DNA from 4 places in the Shewanella sp. 1180_01 genome. Region 3 is predicted to be linked to each of the others. Evidence: predicted binding sites of a transcription regulator. Region 3 holds the regulator's gene; each other region holds the start of a gene.

Region 1 (4,596 bases), on a different contig from region 3:
CTCTATCCGTTATTGTCATGATGGTGTCTGCCATTGTACTACCTGGGCTAGGTATCGGTTTGATTGTTGCTGTGTTTCAAGCCGCGACTTCGATCAACGAACAGACATTAAGCTTTCTTCCGCGATTATTAGTGACACTTTTCGGTTTGATGTTCATGGGACATTGGTTAGTAGAAACCCTAATGGACTTTTTTGTCGAGATGGTTAATCGCATCCCGCAAGTAATAGGCTAACCCAATGGAGCTTCTGCTCGATACCTTAATGCAGACCATTGCCGCTTATATGTGGCCGCTGTTTCGTGTCACCAGTATGCTGATGGTAATGGTGGTATTTGGGGCGGCAACAACACCGAGCCGCGTACGCTTATTATTGGCTATGGCGATTACCTTTGCTATAGCACCAGTGCTTCCTCCCGTTCAAAATGCCGATTTATTTTCACTCAGCGCAGTATTTATCACAGCGCAGCAAATCATTATTGGTGTTGCCATGGGGTTTGTGACTCAAATGGTGATGCAAGTTTTTGTATTAACCGGACAGATTATTGGTATGCAAACCAGTCTCGGTTTTGCCTCTATGGTGGATCCCGGTTCTGGTCAGCAAACTCCGGTTATTGGTAACTTTTTCCTATTGTTGGCGACATTGATCTTCTTAGCTGTAGATGGCCATCTGTTGATGATCCGTATGCTGGTGGCGAGCTTTGAGACCCTACCCATTTCTAATCAAGGATTAACACTCACTAGCTACCGTGCTCTAGCAGATTGGGGTTCGTATATGTTTGGTGCGGCATTAACTATGTCGATATCCGCGATTATCGCCCTGTTGTTAGTCAATTTGTCCTTCGGGGTGATGACCCGCGCCGCGCCGCAGTTAAACATTTTCTCTATAGGTTTTCCGATCACTATGATTGGCGGGCTGTTTATTCTTTGGTTAACCTTAACACCTGTCATGGAGCATTTTGATGAAGTGTGGGCCGCGGCTCAAGTGCTGCTTTGCGATATGTTAGCGCTTCAATGTAACGCAGATGGCTTGATATGACGGTATTAGGAGCAGCCCATGGCTGAAGAATCAAGCGGTGAACGCAGTGAGGAACCCACAGGGAGGCGTCTAGAACAGGCGCGGGAAAAAGGGCAGATTGCGCGTTCTAAAGAACTCGGTACAGCAGCAGTATTAATTTCGGCAGCATGTGGTTTTTATATGCTAGGTCCTAGTCTAGCCACGAGTCTAACTCGGGTGTTTGAGACGGTTTTTACCATGGACCGGGCGCAAATATTTGATACTGAAGAAATGTTTAATGTCTGGGGCGTTGTCGCGAGCGAAATCGCATGGCCCATGGCAAAAATTATGCTGTTGATCGTAGTTGTTGCTTTTATTGGCAACGTTGCCTTAGGTGGAATGAATTTTTCGACCCAAGCTATGATGCCTAAGGCCAGTAAAATGAGCCCTGCAGCAGGTCTAAAGCGCATGTTTGGCGTGCAAGCAGTAGTTGAGCTGACAAAGGGGATTGCCAAGTTTTCTGTGGTGGCATTTTCGGCATATTTATTACTGAGCTTTTATTTTAACGATATTATGTTGCTGTCTAGCGACCATCTTCCCGGTAATGTCTACCACGCATTAGATTTACTCGTGTGGATGTTTATCTTGTTATGCTCCTCTATTTTATTAATTGTCGTCATCGATGTGCCGTTCCAAATTTGGAATCATAACAAGCAACTTAAGATGACCAAACAAGAAGTAAAAGATGAATATAAGGACACTGAAGGGAAACCAGAAGTAAAAGGGCGGGTACGACAGATGCAACGCGAGTTAGCCCAGCGTCGAATGATGACTGAAGTACCCAATGCCGATGTCATCGTTGTTAACCCCGAGCATTTTGCAGTAGCGATTAAATACGATGTACAGCGCTCCGCCGCTCCCTTTGTGATTGCCAAAGGCGTTGATGACGTTGCATTTAAAATTCGTGAGATTGCTCGCGAACACAATATTGCCATTGTCTCTGCACCACCTCTTGCGAGGGCGATATACCATACGACTAAGTTAGATCAACAAATCCCCGAAGGACTATTTACTGCCGTGGCACAGATTTTGGCTTATGTTTTCCAGTTACGTCAATATCAGAAAGGACGTGGTCGCAAACCTATTCCTGTCCCGCTTAATCAGCCCATCCCTGATGAGTTAAAATATTAAGTTAGCAGCATCTGACAATCGTGAGCGAAAGTCAGACAATGTCACTTTGTATGGATATTCCACTGTTATTTCTTCTTTATATCAATAAGTCACTGGTATAATTTTTCTTAATTAGTCTGATTTATTTTGTTGGCGCGTTTTTTGCTTTTCGCTTATTACACGTCAAAATTTAGGTTATAGCGAATGGATGTTAAAGCGACTCTTGGTCAAGTAAAACAAATGCGGCTGAGCTCATTCAAAGGCATTGGTACGCCTATGGTTGTGCTTGCTGCATTGGCCATGATTGTTTTACCTATCCCTCCATTTCTATTAGACATACTTTTCTCATTCAACATTGCCTTAGCGCTCATCGTATTGTTAGTCGCTATTTATACCGATAGACCATTAGATTTCGCCGCTTTTCCAACTGTATTGCTGGTGGCGACATTACTACGACTTGCACTCAACGTCGCTTCAACTCGTGTGGTATTACTCGAAGGCCATAATGGTGGTGATGCGGCAGGTAAGGTGATTGAAGCCTTCGGTTCTGTGGTGATTGGCGGTAACTATGCCGTTGGTTTAGTTGTTTTTATCATTTTGATTATTATCAACTTTGCGGTGGTGACTAAAGGTGCTGGTCGTATCGCAGAAGTGAGCGCCCGCTTTACCTTGGACGCTATGCCAGGTAAGCAAATGGCAATTGATGCCGATTTAAATGCTGGAACCTTAAACCAAGACCAAGCAAGAATACGTCGCGCCGAAGTGACTCGTGAAGCTGATTTTTATGGCGCGATGGATGGTGCTTCAAAATTCGTAAAAGGTGATGCCGTTGCGGGTATCATGATTTTAGTGATAAACATCTTAGGTGGTTTCATCATAGGGATTGTTCAGCATGGCTTAAGTTTCTCTGAAGCGGTTGAAATTTATACCTTGCTGACTATCGGTGATGGTCTGGTGGCGCAGATCCCAGGCTTATTACTGTCAATCGCTGCCGCCTTGATGGTAACCCGTCAAAATGAATCGGGCGATATGGGCCAAATGATGATGAGTCAGATGTTTGACAGTCATAAATCATTGGGTATCGCCGCCGGAGTGTTATTTGTCATGGGTATTGTTCCTGGCATGCCACATATGGCGTTCTTAAGCTTCGCCTTTATTACTGCAGGTGCTGCCTATTTTGTCTATAAGCGTAATGAATCAAAACGCATTAAAGCCTTAGAACTTGTTAAATCAGGCCCTGTAGAGAGACAAGATAAAGAGCCTAAAGAACTGGGTTGGGACGATGTGCATCATGTTGATACTATTGGGCTTGAGGTTGGATATCGCTTGATCCCACTGGTCGATAAGGGCCAAGGTGGCGAGTTATTAAGCCGTATCAAAGGAGTCCGTAAGAAGTTATCGCAAGAGTTGGGCTTCTTAGTGCCTGCGGTGCATATTCGCGATAACTTAGATTTGTCACCTAATGCCTACCGCATTTCTCTAATGGGCGTAGTTGTTGGTGAGGCGGATATTCGTCACGATTGTGAATTGGCGATTAATCCCGGCCAAGTCTATGGCAAGCTTGACGGTATTGAAACGCGCGATCCGGCTTTCGGTCTGGAAGCAGTATGGATTGCCCCTGAATTACGTGAGCATGCACAAACATTAGGTTATACCGTTGTTGATGCAGCTACGGTTGTGGCAACCCATATTAGTCAATTGCTGACCAATAATGCTGCTAAGTTGTTAGGATACGAAGAAGTGCAACAACTGATGGATATGCTTGCGAAACACTCGCCTAAGCTGGTGGATGGCTTTATTCCTGATGTCATGCCGTTAGGACATGTCGTAAAAGTGATGCAGAACCTGTTAAATGAAGGGGTTTCAGTCAGAGACTTGCGTACTATAGTGCAAACTTTGTTAGAATACGGCACTAAGAGTAATGACACTGAAGTCTTGACCGCTGCAGTTCGTATCGCGTTGAAACGTATGATCGTTCAGGAAATTTCAGGCCCAGAGCTCGAAATCCCCGTCATAACTTTGGCGCCAGAGTTGGAACAGATGTTGCATCAGTCAATGCAAGCAACCGGTGGTGATGGTCCTAACATTGAACCCGGTCTTGCAGAACGCATGCAGCAGTCTCTTGCCGATGCGGCTCAGAAGCAAGAAATGGTCGGACAACCTGCCATATTGTTGACGTCAGGTATGTTACGCGCGACGCTGTCACGCTTTGTTAAACATACTATTCCTAATCTCAGAGTCATTTCATATCAAGAAATACCTGATGAGAAGCAAATACGTATCGTATCTGCAGTCGGCCAGTAGAGGACGCATAAGTGAAGATTAAACGATTTTTTGCCAAAGACATGCGCGCCGCACTGGCCCAAGTGAAAGAAACACTCGGCTCAGATGCCGTCATTATGTCAAATAAGAAAGTGAATGGGGGCATCGAAA
Region 2 (4,596 bases), on a different contig from region 3:
TGTATTGAATACGGGCATTTGCCATCCGCGTTGAATCGATAGTGTTATCGGGTTTAATGTCCTGCGAGCGAACCAGACCAGTGACGCGAATAAACTCATCACCATTGTTAATTGAGATCCATTTTTCACCGCGGATCACTAAGCTGCCGTTGTTCAGCACTTGCATCACGTTTGCCGAAATGCTGCCATCTAAACTATTACTCTGATCCGCATCCGATTCACGTTTAGTGTTCATGCTATCTTTATAACGTAAATCAATTGGTACTCCGCCAACGGAGATATTACTACCACCGGCGAAGATAGGATCTAAGCTCATATCAGAGCCTTTTTTGATCTGATTGCCTGCACTCTTCTTAGCTTGAGTCGACTCTTTCAAAACGATAGTGATAATGTCGCCAACTTTGTGAGCACGTATATCCGAATACAAGCTAGATGCTTGACTGTCTTGATAAATAGAACCAGTCGCGGCAATTTTTGTCGGCGGTGCCTCTGGGTATACCGGCGCATAAAAGGGATCATCCGCAAGGGGTTTCTTTTGCGTCGAGCTACAAGCTGCAAGCAATAACGCGACGGCCAACACAAGATATCTAGCCATGATGTTTGCCTCTATAAATTCTGAGTCACGTAAGACAGCATCTGATCTACCGCTGAAATCACTTTGGAGTTCATCTCGTAAATGCGCTGACTTTCGATAAGATTCACAAGTTCTTCGGTCACGTTAACGTTAGAGGTTTCTAAGGCGCCTTGACGAATCGCTCCCATGCCATCTAACGAAGCAGTACCTTGAATGGGCGTGCCGCTCGCACCGGTTTCCGTGTATAAGTTTTGCCCCATAGGATCCAGACCCGATGGATTAATAAAATCCGTCATAGTCAACTGACCCACAACTTGGTTCTCTGCTGTACCTGGGGTTTTCACTGAAACTTCACCCTCAGCGGAAACGGTAATACTAGTCGCATTGTCAGGAATCGTGATCGCGGGTTGCAGCAAGTAGCCAGAACCTGGCGTCACAATCTGGCCCGTATCGTCTAAGGTAAACTGACCATTTCGAGTATAGGCCGCAGTACCATCGGGTAGCTGGATTTCAAAAAAACCTGGGCCCTCAATCATCAGATCCAATGAGTTATCCGTAGTCAGCATGTTGCCTTGGGTAAACATTTTCTGTGTGGCGACAACTTTGGTACCCGCACCTATGTTTAATCCATTAGGTAACTTAATGTTAGAAGCGCTGACACCGCCCGCTTGGTTAACTGTTTGGTAAAGCAAATCTTCAAATACTGCGCGACTTTTCTTGTAGCCCACAGTGCTGGCGTTCGCCACGTTGTTCGAGATCACCGCAATGTCAGTTTGCTGTGCGTCTAAGCCAGTTTTACTAATCCATAACGCCGGATGCATAATCTATCTCCTAACTAATACGCATTAATGAAGATGAAGCGCGATCATTTTCTTCCGCGGTTTTCATCATCTTGACTTGCAATTCAAACTGACGCTGAAGGTCAATCAAAGACACCATTTCATCGACAGGATTTACGTTACTGCCTTCCACTGCGCCACTTTCAACCCCTACGCTAGGATCGGTAGGAGCGATATTGCCCGACACGAGCCGGAACAGTCCGTCCTCACCCCGCATCATCTCGGCATTACCCGGATTAACGAGTTTCAAGCGACCGACTTCTTCCACAACCTCAGCGGTAGCGCCCTGAGGTCGCACAGAAATAATGCCATCCTGAGAAATTGAAACTTTCTCGATAGGAAGCGGCAACACTATGGGACCAGCATCACCCATAACAGGATTTCCCCTGTCATTGTGTAGTAAACCCGTAGAGTCGAAACTTAAACTGCCTGAGCGGGTATAGGCTTCACTGCCATCTTTTGCCTGCACGGCAAACCAGCCGTCGCCTTTAATGGCAACATCGAGATCTCGTCCAGTGGTTTTTATGGGACCAGAGCGAAAATTAGCTGACGGAGATTCTGTCATCGCAAACACCCTTGTCGGCAATCCTTCACCGAAGGCCTGCATCGAGCGAGCTTGCGCCATATCGGATTTAAAACCGTCGGTATTCGCGTTAGCTAAGTTGTTCGCACGGAGCGCCAGCTCATTCATATTTTGCTTAGCACCACTCATGGCGACATAAAGGAATTTGTCCACAGACTGCTCCGTCAAATTTTCTACATGACAATAGCAAAGCAAGCATCATGCCAACAAAATTGACTTTTAATTTACTGATAGAATTGAAGAATAGGAAAATGAAGTGAATTGACAGTAGGATAAAGGCTAAGTGTTGCCACTGGCGGCAACACTTAGTCATACAATGTAATGATTAGCGGATTTGTAATACGGTTTGTTGCAGCGTGTTGTTCACTTCAAGGGTACGAGAGTTTGCTTGGAAATTACGCTGCGCAGAAATTAAATCAACCAGTTCAGTGGTCAAATCGATGTTCGATCGCTCTAACGCCGATGACTTGATGCTACCAAAAGTACCACTGTTTGCCTCACCAGCAAGAGCAGGGCCAGAATTCAAACTGGCTTTCCACGACGTATTACCCACCTGTGTTAAACCTTGTTCGTTAGCAAATCGAACCAAGGCAACTCGTGCTAAAGGCACACTTAAATGGTTCGAGTAACTTGCAGTAATTAAACCATTAGCACCAATTTCAACGTTAGTTAAACGACCAACCGTCGTACCATCTTGTTTCAATTCAGTCGCCGCAAAAGGATCTGCATATTGCGTTGGCGCATTGAACTTCACTGTTAATGCTTGAGTGGCATCCGCTCCAGCACCTAATACACCAGCTGGTTTATTACCAAGTGGCGCCGTAGTAATAACTGCAGGATTACTGTCAATATAGGCTCCAACTGAGTTAAACTTCAGCACCGCCCCCGTCCAGCCACCAGCAGTTTGCGCTGAAACACCACCACCGCCCGCAACAGGTGGCACATCTGGACTACCGTCACCATCAGTATCCACATCGTATTTACCTGCAGGGCCATTTAAATTTACAGGTTTATTATCAATAGCATAATAAGCCACCCAATTACTCTCACCATTATATGCACCGTCTTTAGGCTTCACAAAGTACGTGGTCATGATGTGGCCCTCACCGAGAGAGTCATAAATAGTCATTGAAGTGACATTGTTATAAGTTTTTGGATCGGCGGGATCAAATAAAGCAGGATCTAGTGCTTCAGCTTTAGCATTTAAGTTCATTTGTAAAGTGACATTCTCAGTCTTTACTGGACGACCTGCAGTATCGGGAATTTGTACAGGCTTAGCCGTGGTTAAACTCACAGATGTTGAGTTGCCGTCTTTATCCACAGGGAAAGTCTGTAAATAGTTGCCAGCCGAATCCACCATGTAATTATTAGAATCTACTTTAAAAGCGCCTGCACGGGTGAATGCGTGATCTAATGTTCCTAATTCAGAGGACGTTACAAAGAAACCACCACCTTTGATTGCCAAGTCGAGGGAGTTCTTCGTCAGTTGTAAGCTGCCTTGATGGAATTGCTGTGCCACTTGACTCGTTGCAACACCACCACCAACAGCAGTTTTAGCATTTGAAAAAATAGAATTAGCGTACACATCCGCAAATTCAGCACGGGACTCTTTAAAGCCAATGGTGTTCGCATTAGCAATGTTATTCGCCGTAGTGTTTAAATCTTTCTGCGCGGCATCAATGCCACTCAATGCAATGTTAAACGACATAATTCACCTCTACACTTGACTCAATTCATTGATGAGCGACTTACGCCCAATTCGGATGCTGCAAAAATTCTTTTAGGCAAACTTAGGTTTCAGATACAGCTAACACATCGGTTAACTTGATGCCCATACCGCCTCTCAAGTTAAGAATGGCACCAGTACTGGCCGTACCAAGAGAGACACTGGTCACATGAGCATAGGTCGAGACTGGCAATTCTTGGGATTTCCCATCCACTAAACCACTCGCCTTGATCGTATAGTTACCTGCGGTTACAGGTTTTCCATCTTTATCGAGGCCATCCCAGTTGACATCGACATTGCCCCCCTTACTGCCATCAACTTTAAAGGTGGTCACAACTTGGCCTTTATCATCCTCAACACGTACAGTAATTTCAGGAATTTTAGCTGGCGTGCTAATCACACCTTTTATTGTTGGGCTTTCAGCTGAAATGTTACCTGTATCGGTTGGGATCAATACCTTGCGACCAACAAGTCCCGATGCCTGCAATGCTTGGCTCGACGTCATAACACCGTTCAAATTAACGATTTCATTATTCAACTTAGTAATACCATCAACCGTCGAGAATGATGCCATCTGCGCAATCATTTGGTCGTTGTCGACGGGCTTAAAAGGGTCCTGCATCGATAACTGTTGGCTTAATAACGAGAAAAAGTCATCTTGAGTTAACTGTTGGCTTTTCGCTTCCGGTACTATCGAATCTTTTGGCAGTCTTATGCCATCAAGAAACGGATTACCCGTTGAACTGGTTGATGAGTTGGTCGTCACAGCATTTGACTGACTCTTATTTTGAGCCGTCTGCGTCGATGCTTGGTTAATTTGATTAATGAGGCTCACAGCTTACCTCCTAAGTAACACATGTTATTTACCCATCCC
Region 3 (4,596 bases):
TTTAATAACCTGACGATCAAGCTTGTCAATCAGGGCGTCTATAGCGGCATACATGTCAGCATGCTCTGAAGTAGCAAAAACTTCACCACCGATAAGATTTATTCTCGCTTCGGCAATCTGTTGCATTTTCTCGACATTGAGCACAACGTGCACATTATTGATCTGTTCGAAATGGCGTTCAAGTTTTGAAAACTTTTCTTCTACATATGCGCGTAACGATTCGGTAATTTCGACATGGTGTCCACTCAGGTTTATTTGCATAGAAACGTCCTCCGATATCCACTGTAGGTTATAAACTTTTACGCTGATTAGAAGGCGGAATGAGCATAGCCTCTCGGTACTTCGCAATGGTTCTGCGGGCTACGTTGATCCCTTGTTCTGCCAGAAGCTGTGCCATCTTACTGTCGCTTAATGGTTTTTTCTGGTTTTCCGCTGCAACCAGTTTCTTAATGAAGGCTCTGATTGCTGTGGATGAGCACTCCCCACCATCGTCAGTACCGACGTGGCTAGAGAAGAAGTATTTTAGTTCAAAAAGTCCCTTAGGGGTATGCATGTATTTCTGTGTCGTCACCCGTGAGATGGTCGACTCATGCATTTCTACCGCTTCGGCAATATCGTTAAGCACCATAGGTTTCATGGCTTCTTCACCGTATTCAAAGAAACCTTGCTGATATTGGACGATACAGTTCGCCACCTTCAACAGGGTATCATTACGGCTCTCTAAACTCTTGATAAACCATTTAGCCTCTTGCAGATGACCACGAATAAATTGGCTATCGGCTTGGCTTTTAGTGCTGCGCGCCATCGAGGCATAATGTTGGTTTACATTGATTTTTGGCATGCAGTCAGGATTCAGCTCAACCACCCAGCGGCCATTTTTCTTCGACACTGACACATCTGGGATGACGTATTCGTCATCGTTGGGCGTAATCAATAAACCTGGGCGGGGATTGAGGGTTTGGATAAGCGCGATGCCGTCTCTTAATTCATCCTCTTTTAATTTAGTCTTACGCATCAACAATCTAAAATCGCGGGCGGCGATCAGATCTAAATGATCTTTGATCAGCATGCGGGCGTTTTCTAGGTTGGGCGTGTCAGCGGCGAAATGCGACAGTTGGATCAACAGGCACTCGCTTAAATCGCGGGCGGCAACACCAATGGGATCAAAGTGTTGAATGCGCTTGAGTACAGCTTCGACTTCGTCGAGCTCAACCTCAGAATTGCCCATGGCTTCGAGGATTTCGTCAGTGCTTTGGGTGAGATAGCCTTGATCGTCGATGGCATCAATAATGGCGGTGGCAATGGCTAAATCGGTTTCAGAAAACGGTGTGAGGTTTTTTTGCCATTCTAAGTGTTCATACAAGCCTTCACTGGTCTCACCTTGGAAGGGCATATCGTCTTCACGACTGCCGCCGGGGCCAGAATTAGGAGAGGCGGTGAACACTTCATCCCATGTGGTGTCCATGGGGAGTTCGTCGGGCATGGACTCTTTCGTGAGCGACTCTGCCGTGTCTATGGTGGAGCTGTCTTTTTCTGGCGGCAGGGTGCTAGATTCACTGAAATCCGTATCGGATAGCGTTTGGTTTACAGGGTCTTTAGTGGCGTCGAATTGATCCTCTTCCAGCTCGAGAAGGGGATTAGAATCTAAGGCTTGCTGGATCTCTTGCTGCAGTTCTAATGACGACAGTTGCAACAGACGTATGGCCTGTTGTAATTGTGGCGTCATGGTTAACTGTTGACCCAGTTTGAGCTGGAGTGACGCTTTCATGTTACCGCTGATCCCTACGTTATTATTGTTGGATGAGGCCGCTTGTTATCATCTTGAGTGGAGTCCAATGGTGGCATAAATTGCCTACATTGGCTCCGCTTGATTAACTATAGCCTGAATTGTTCACCTAAGTACACAGCCCTAACTTGCTGATTGTCTAAGATCTCTGCGGGTGTTCCTTCGGCAATCAAGTTTCCGTGACTCACGATATAGGCATGTTCACACACATCTAATGTCTCACGGACATTGTGGTCTGTGATCAACACGCCAAGGCCACGACTTTTGAGCTGTTCGATAATCTTTTTAATGTCGATAACCGAAATCGGATCGACACCAGCAAAGGGTTCATCGAGCAAAATGAACTTAGGATTTGCTGCTAACGCCCGCGCAATTTCGACACGGCGACGTTCACCGCCCGACAATGACATGCCTTGGCTGTCACGGATGTGGGTGATGTGGAACTCTTCAAGCAGATGCTCTAGCTCTTCTTCCCTTTGCTCTTTTTTTAGTTCTTTACGCGTTTGAAGCACGGCCATGATGTTGTCATGGACGGTCAGTTTACGGAAGATACTGGCTTCCTGTGGCAAGTAACCTATGCCTTTGCGGGCGCGCAGGTGCATAGGATCTGCGGTTAAATCATCATCGTCGATAAAGATGTGGCCTTTATCGCTCTTAACCAGACCAACGACCATATAAAAGGTGGTGGTTTTACCCGCGCCGTTCGGGCCGAGTAGGCCAACGACTTGACCGGTTTTTACCGTCAGACTGACGTCTTTAACCACTTGGCGACTCTTGTAACTCTTCGCCAGATTTTGTGCTCTTAGGGTGATTTGGGTCATTTAGAGTCCTGCTTTTTCACAGGTTTATCTGCTGGCGCGTCTGGTTTGGCATCATCTTGATAGCTTTCTGGCTGAATGATAGTGATCACGCGATCGTCACCACTGCCGGTGCTCTCAGCAATCAATTTTTGCTGGATGATGTTGTAGCGGATCAAATTACCCGTCACTTGGCTGCCCGCTTGATCTAACGAGGCTTTGCCTTTAAGTGTCAGGGTGCGGCTCGCCATATCGTAACGAATTTCTTTCGCGCTCGCCGAGGCTGGACGGCCATCGTCTAATACTTGGCTGTACGTCGCAGGGTTGCCAGTGGCCACTAAAATTTTGCTATTTTCACCTTCGGCAGAAAATGCACGCAGTTGATCTGCATGGATTTTAATCGAACCTTGGGTGACTTCAACCGGACCAAAGAAGATGATCTGGTTGTTCTTGATATCTGCCGTTTGGCTCACAGCCTTGATTTTGACTTCCTGTTTCAGGTCGTCGACTTTAGCAAAGGCGCTCATGCTCATTATTAGCATTAGGCTGGCAAGTAATACGTTATTTTGCTTCATATGTTCCTACTACCTGACTGGTCAATTGCACTTCTTGCGCGTTGAGGTCTGCATAAAGGCCTTGGCCTTGAATATTAAAATCTTTCCCTGTGACGTAAATGGTGCGGTCAGAGGTCATTATCATCGTATTGAGATCGAGTTCCAGATAACTGGTGGACAAGGTCTGGATCGGTTCTTCTGGGCTAATGGCATCAATAATAACATTGTTTTCTAATGCAACCTTGCCCGTTTCCTTGTTTAGCTTGCCCTGATCTGCTCTGAGTTGCCATTGTGCTTTACCTTGGTCTGGATAAACAAGATAAACAGGTTGAGTAAAGTAAGTTTGATTCGTTGAATCATAATGTTCCATGTGTTTCGCCGTCACACGGCTATTGACTAGCCCTTGTTCGTTGAACTCAACACTGCGCAGATCTTCAACGATGAAATCTGGGGTATTTTGATCTTTTACTCTGTTATCGGTATCACCGCTATGTTTGTTCTGCACTTGCCAATAAAGCACTAATGCCGTTCCAAAAAAAGCGATAATCGCGAGTGTCACACGACTCATATACTCATTCCATGGGCCGAAGTGAATTTATTTTGACTGAGTAGCAATAGATCTGTGAGTTCACGCAAGGCACCGTGGCCGCCATTGAGCGTAGTCACAAAGTGGGCGTGCTGACGAACATAGGGATGACCATCGGCTACGCTGACTGCTAAGCCGACGACATTCATCACTGGCAGATCGACAATATCATCACCGATATAAGCCACTTCTTCTGGGGTAACGCCATAGAGTGCGAGCAATGCTTCATAGGGCTCGAACTTATTGTCTACGCCTTGATAAATATGGGTTACGCCGAGCGCCGTCATACGGTTTTCAACGATTTTGGATTGACGTCCAGTGATCACCGCTAGATTAAAACCGCTGGTGAGTATCGAGCGCACGCCATAGCCGTCGCGGGTGTGGAAGGCTTTTAGCTCTTCGCCGCTATTGCTTAAGTAAATACGACCGTCGGAAAACACCCCGTCGACGTCACAGATCAACAGTTTAATCTTTTGCGCGCGTTGCCACACATCATCACTGATTGGGCCGTAAAATCCTTGCTGTGGCATTAAATGACTCCTGCTTTAACCATGTCTAGCATGTTAAGAGCGCCGATTGGATGGCGGTCTTTATCGATAACAATTAATCCGTTGATGTTTTTTGAGTCCATCACTTGCAGAGCTTGGGCGGCCAACACACCGTCTGTGATGGTCACGCAGTTACGGGTCATCACATCGGCGATGGGCGTAGTACGTAGATTCACTTCGGCATCGATAACGCGGCGTAAATCACCATCGGTGAAGATACCAACCAGCTTGCGCTGATCATCGATAATCGCCGTCATGCCTAAGCCTTTTTTGGAGATTTCGTACAGGGCTTCTGTGATGCAAATATCGTGGTTAACGAGCGGTA
Region 4 (4,596 bases), on a different contig from region 3:
GCACGTTAATTCTTTTGAATTAACTTTTTACATCATCAGCTTAGTGAAAATTAAGCTGTAAACACTGTGACTTTTGAATCCCGTGTGTCTACCGATTTCACCACACTGGCATATCAAATATGCACTTAGAAGCAATCAAAACAACTGGCTGTCTCTAAGTGCTGGGAATTATACCTTTGCCCATGACAATGGCAAGCCTTTTGCCGCGACTTTAATACAAATTGCATTTAACCGCTCAAAAATCATGCTCTTGGGGTTATTCTGCACCATGGGATAACAAAAAGGCGGTATATTCTTTATCACTTTTTTGGATATGGTTAACCAGCCAAGCCTTCAAGAAAGTCATTAATTCGTCGGCAACATCTTCCCCTTTTACAACCCGCTTTTGAAAATCAAGTACTTGCCCCACTAACTTGCCGTGCTTTTCCTTATGACTGTCGGTCTGTGGATAGCCAAAGCGGGCAAAGAGCTCTTCTTCATAGGCAAAGTGATTGGCGGTGTAATCCACCAGCCCTTGCACGATACGTTTGATGGCTTCAAGTCCATACTCTTCGTTTAACGTGCGATGCAGTTCATTGATCAGCGACACTAATCGTTGATGTTGACGATTGATCTCTGGCATCCCTATGTCTAACTCAGGTCCCCATTTCACAAACAGTTTATTTTGTGCCTGACTCGAGTTAAAGAATGCCGCATTCACATGGAATCGGTGCAGCAAGGAGCCGATTTCCTGCGACATGTTATACACTTTCAAACTCGATAAGTTAGTGTTGTTGGTGTGGGACGCATTACTTAGGGCGAGCTCTGCCATCACAGTGATATTTTTATTTATCTCTTCAGCAACTGTGTGTTGTTGCCCCGATGCCGTGGCGATTTGATGGGACATATCGGTAATGGTCTCTACCTGCGTGACGATTTGTCCGAGCGCGCTGTGGGCTTGATTCACCATCTCAGCGGTTTCGTCGGCAATGACCACGTTTTTCAACATGACTTCAACGCCATGTTGTGCACCTTTTTGTAATGCGGCGATTTGTTGTTGGATTTCCACCGTGGCTTCAGATGTCCGTTTCGCAAGATTACGCACTTCATCGGCGACAACGGCAAAGCCGCGACCATGCTCACCGGCTCTCGCACTTTCAATGGCGGCGTTTAAGGCGAGTAAGTTGGTTTGCTCAGCCACCTGCGAAATGGTTTCGATAATGCTACTGATATTATTACTGTCGGCGGCCAAGTGCTCAATCACGATTCGAGTATCATGGATCTGTGCTGACATAGCGCCAATTTTAGTCACTATGCCATTCATGATTTGGTCGCCATGCTTGGCAGAACTTTGAGCTATATCGGCAGCTTTGGCCGCACTGATTGCATTTTGCGACACCGCTTGCACGCTTGAAACCATTTGCGTCATCGCACTGGCGGCCAGTTCCGTTTGATGCTCTTGCTCTAACACCCCTTGTTTTGCCTGCTCACTGATGACCTTGATATCCGAGGCCACTTTTTTCATGCCTTCGCAGGTATCAGACAAAGATAAAATCGTGCGGCTAACATCCTCGCCCATGCGGTTGATACTATGCACGACCTTAATGAATACGCCTGCATCTTTCTCTTCTAATTGATAGCTTAAATCCCCCTCGCCTAAATGATGGGCGGCACGTTCAAGCTGTCTTAAATTGCGAATTAATTTATTGATGTTGAACATTAAAATGCCGGCGAGCGCGCTTAAACACAGGATGGCGACAAAGTGCCCTGTGATCACTAAACAATAGAGTGGATAAATCAGCAACAGCAGTGGCGCAAAGATAGAATTATATCCCATGGAATCCTTGCGACTTTTATTAGAATCCATTTTTTACTCCTTTAAAAAACTAATATCGCAGCATTCATCTAAAAAACCAAAACCAATAAATAGCATGGTGCGATAACGAAATATCGATCTGGTTAAGTAGATTAATCCTAGACACTAACAGAAGAAGAAACAAAGCCAAATTATTTGAACTCATCACTGTTAAGCATAGCCTCAAACTTGACCAAGATCACAGAGTTAACTAAGGGTTATGACTTTGTATTCCTATGTCGATTCTTTATTGATCGAGATCAGTATTTTAGCTATCGAATACCGCTAATTTAGAGAGGACTTCACAGGAAAGAGGATTTCAGTCATGGCATTTTGGTTAGATCTAATGTTTGGTAACCCCATAGGCTTACTTTCAATGATCGTTATCTTTAGCACAATAGGGATAGTGTCTTATATCACTTGGATGTTCATTGTGAAGTCGGCACCGAAACAATAGTTTTTGCTCCAGTTGTTCTTCATGTTCTTGTATAAATGCAAAATCTAGGGGGTTTTTATCACCCCCATTTTTTGTTGTCTCGCTTTTCAGAATGTTGCAACTCATCTAAAGCCAGCACTCATCCTAGCGAGACAAAACACGCCTATGCAGCGTGTTTTCTGTTTTGTACTAGACCATTTAAAAATTGCGGACGCGCTTTAATCAACGACTGCATCTCTTCCTGGCTCGGCTCACCCGCAGGCAAACGCAGCACATCGCGGTTGAGATACATGCGGGCCTTCATGGCAATCTTATAGTCGGCTGTCGGTCCCTGAATCGCATAATGGCGCTCGTTACCGAGTTTTTCTAAGATGCAGGCATTCAATAAACTTTTCACAGCGGTTTCATTTTGCGGCAGAGTCAAAATTGTGGCGCCCTGAAGAAAGAACTCTCTGACTAACGCTCGCTCTGCAGGATCAAGCAGGTTCACTTTAGCTTCAATCGTCTCAATAACGCGCTTATCACTTAAATGACGGATAGACTCATCTAAGCCTAAGTTAATTAATTGACTCAAAAAGTAAGCGATAGAAACGATTAGACCTAATCCAACAAACTGTGCATGTTCCGGCACAAATTTATCGAGCGCCAACACTGCCAACACGTTCGGGGGAATAAGGAGTAAGACAGTACAACTCACCATTAGCCACAGCATGACTCTGAACATCATTTTCTTTGGACTAACAAACTTAACTGAATCCAGCTTGAGTTTAAACATAGTGCTATCCCAGTGACAAAAAATTGAACTTATCGGCTAATAAGCAAATTCAATGCCATAAATGAAGAGATATTTCGTTGATTTTATTCGCAAGAAAATGCACTTTCTGGATCTGTAAGTCTATGCTTATAAGCATCTCAAGCCGCTATTGCATAAAGAAAATTTAAGATGCTGACATTCTTTAGCCAACTTATCAAAAGTCCCATAGGCAGGCACCTTACCTTGTCTATTGTACTTTTTAGCTCTGTTATCACCTTAATCACCACTGCCTATCAGTTGATCAGTGATTATCGCAATGACGTTGTGCGTATCGACAGAGTGTTTTCCAATATGGAAAAGGTGAACTTAGATGTGCTCGCCGCCAGTATTTGGGTGATTGACGAGCGGCTCATTAACACTCAGCTCAATGGCTTAATTCAGCTGCCCGATATTAACTACATTTCGATTAAAGATGACAGCGGCCAAGCGTGGAATGCCGGTGTGCAAAAGCAAGAACACTCCTTAGATAAAACCTTTCCTTTAGTTTATAAATCCCCGACCGAGAGTATTAATGTCGGCACACTCGAGATACAAGTCGATGTCGATGCCATCTATCAGCGCTTGTATGATAAAGCCATTATCATTCTGCTCTCTAATGGAATAAAGACCTTCTTAGTTGCTGGATTTATTCTGTTTTTAGTATGGTTCAATATCACCAAGCACTTAGATAAACTCAGTCAATACTGCAAAGATATCGACCTAGATCACGAATACGAGCCGCTGCAATTTGCCCGCCAAGAAAAAATTGATGAGTTTAAACAAGTCGCCGACTCCATCAACAGCATGCAAGTACAACTGAGAAGCTCCTTTGGCGCCTTAAAGAAATCTAAGGCTGAACTGCAAACGGCCCTAGAAGATAGAGAGCGGCTACTCAAGCTCGAACGTAGCTATAAAGAAGAACTCGCCAGACAAGTCAAAGAAAGGACCATAGAACTAGAACAATCCCTTAGCGCACTAAAACGGGCGCAACAAGTGTTAGTTGAGCAAGAAAAAATGGCGGCCTTGGGAGGATTGGTGTCAGGCGTTGCCCACGAGATAAACACGCCGATTGGCATTTGTTTGACGGCGGCGAGTGCGCAGCTCAGCCATATTGAAGAGCTGATCGACCTGATCCACAGCGACCAAGCCACCTTAGATGAAATCAATGAGATCCTTAATGAGTATCAAGAAAGCTGTGAACTCATAGTCCGCAATATCACCAAAGCCAGTAGTTTGATCCAAAAGTTCAAAACGATCGCCATCGATCGCAGTCATGAAGAACACCAACCTTGTAACTTAAGTCAGCAACTCCACGAGATTTTAGAGTCGACATTAATTATGCATCCGCATGTCAACGCCGTCACTGAAATCAGCGTAGAGCCCACACTCAATATTCAAACCAATATCAGCTTATTGAATCAGATCGTCAGCAATATTCTGTCGAACGCCTTTACCCATGCTTTCCAAGGACGTGAAGATAATCTCATCCACATCAGCGCCACAGTGGACGAAGAGTCGATTCTAATTAGCATT

Evidence for each region. Region 3 encodes sigma-54, which starts transcription at its own class of promoters, with help from an activator protein. Its sites were predicted from a motif close to GTTGGCACGNNNNTNGNNT; they were not measured.
Region 1: the regulator sigma-54 is predicted to act here: its motif matches at 2,313-2,331, upstream of flhA (flagellar biosynthesis protein FlhA).
Region 2: the regulator sigma-54 is predicted to act here: its motif matches at 2,186-2,204, upstream of flgF (flagellar basal-body rod protein FlgF).
Region 4: the regulator sigma-54 is predicted to act here: its motif matches at 3,087-3,105, upstream of FW758_RS14865 (superinfection exclusion B family protein).

Annotation. Positions count from the first base shown of each region.
Region 1 is NZ_VXCT01000024.1:52,707-57,302, forward strand. Features, by position in the region: gene fliQ (flagellar biosynthesis protein FliQ) at 1-233, shown strand, start outside; gene fliR (flagellar biosynthetic protein FliR) at 238-1,035, shown strand; gene flhB (flagellar biosynthesis protein FlhB) at 1,054-2,184, shown strand; gene flhA (flagellar biosynthesis protein FlhA) at 2,368-4,467, shown strand; gene flhF (flagellar biosynthesis protein FlhF) at 4,479-4,596, shown strand, end outside.
Region 2 is NZ_VXCT01000024.1:21,766-26,361, reverse strand. Features, by position in the region: gene flgH (flagellar basal body L-ring protein FlgH) at 1-595, opposite strand, end outside; gene flgG (flagellar basal-body rod protein FlgG) at 607-1,395, opposite strand; gene flgF (flagellar basal-body rod protein FlgF) at 1,406-2,149, opposite strand; gene flgE (flagellar hook protein FlgE) at 2,322-3,704, opposite strand; gene flgD (flagellar hook assembly protein FlgD) at 3,787-4,557, opposite strand; gene flgC (flagellar basal body rod protein FlgC) at 4,582-4,596, opposite strand, start outside.
Region 3 is NZ_VXCT01000022.1:25,912-30,507, forward strand. Features, by position in the region: gene hpf (ribosome hibernation promoting factor) at 1-261, opposite strand, end outside; gene FW758_RS12815 (RNA polymerase factor sigma-54) at 290-1,768, opposite strand; gene lptB (LPS export ABC transporter ATP-binding protein) at 1,876-2,607, opposite strand; gene lptA (lipopolysaccharide transport periplasmic protein LptA) at 2,604-3,158, opposite strand; gene lptC (LPS export ABC transporter periplasmic protein LptC) at 3,145-3,705, opposite strand; gene kdsC (3-deoxy-manno-octulosonate-8-phosphatase KdsC) at 3,702-4,253, opposite strand; gene FW758_RS12840 (KpsF/GutQ family sugar-phosphate isomerase) at 4,253-4,596, opposite strand, start outside.
Region 4 is NZ_VXCT01000028.1:48,878-53,473, reverse strand. Features, by position in the region: gene FW758_RS14875 (bacteriohemerythrin) at 257-1,846, opposite strand; gene FW758_RS14870 (DUF3149 domain-containing protein) at 2,160-2,291, shown strand; gene FW758_RS14865 (superinfection exclusion B family protein) at 2,434-3,045, opposite strand; gene FW758_RS14860 (ATP-binding protein) at 3,214-4,596, shown strand, end outside.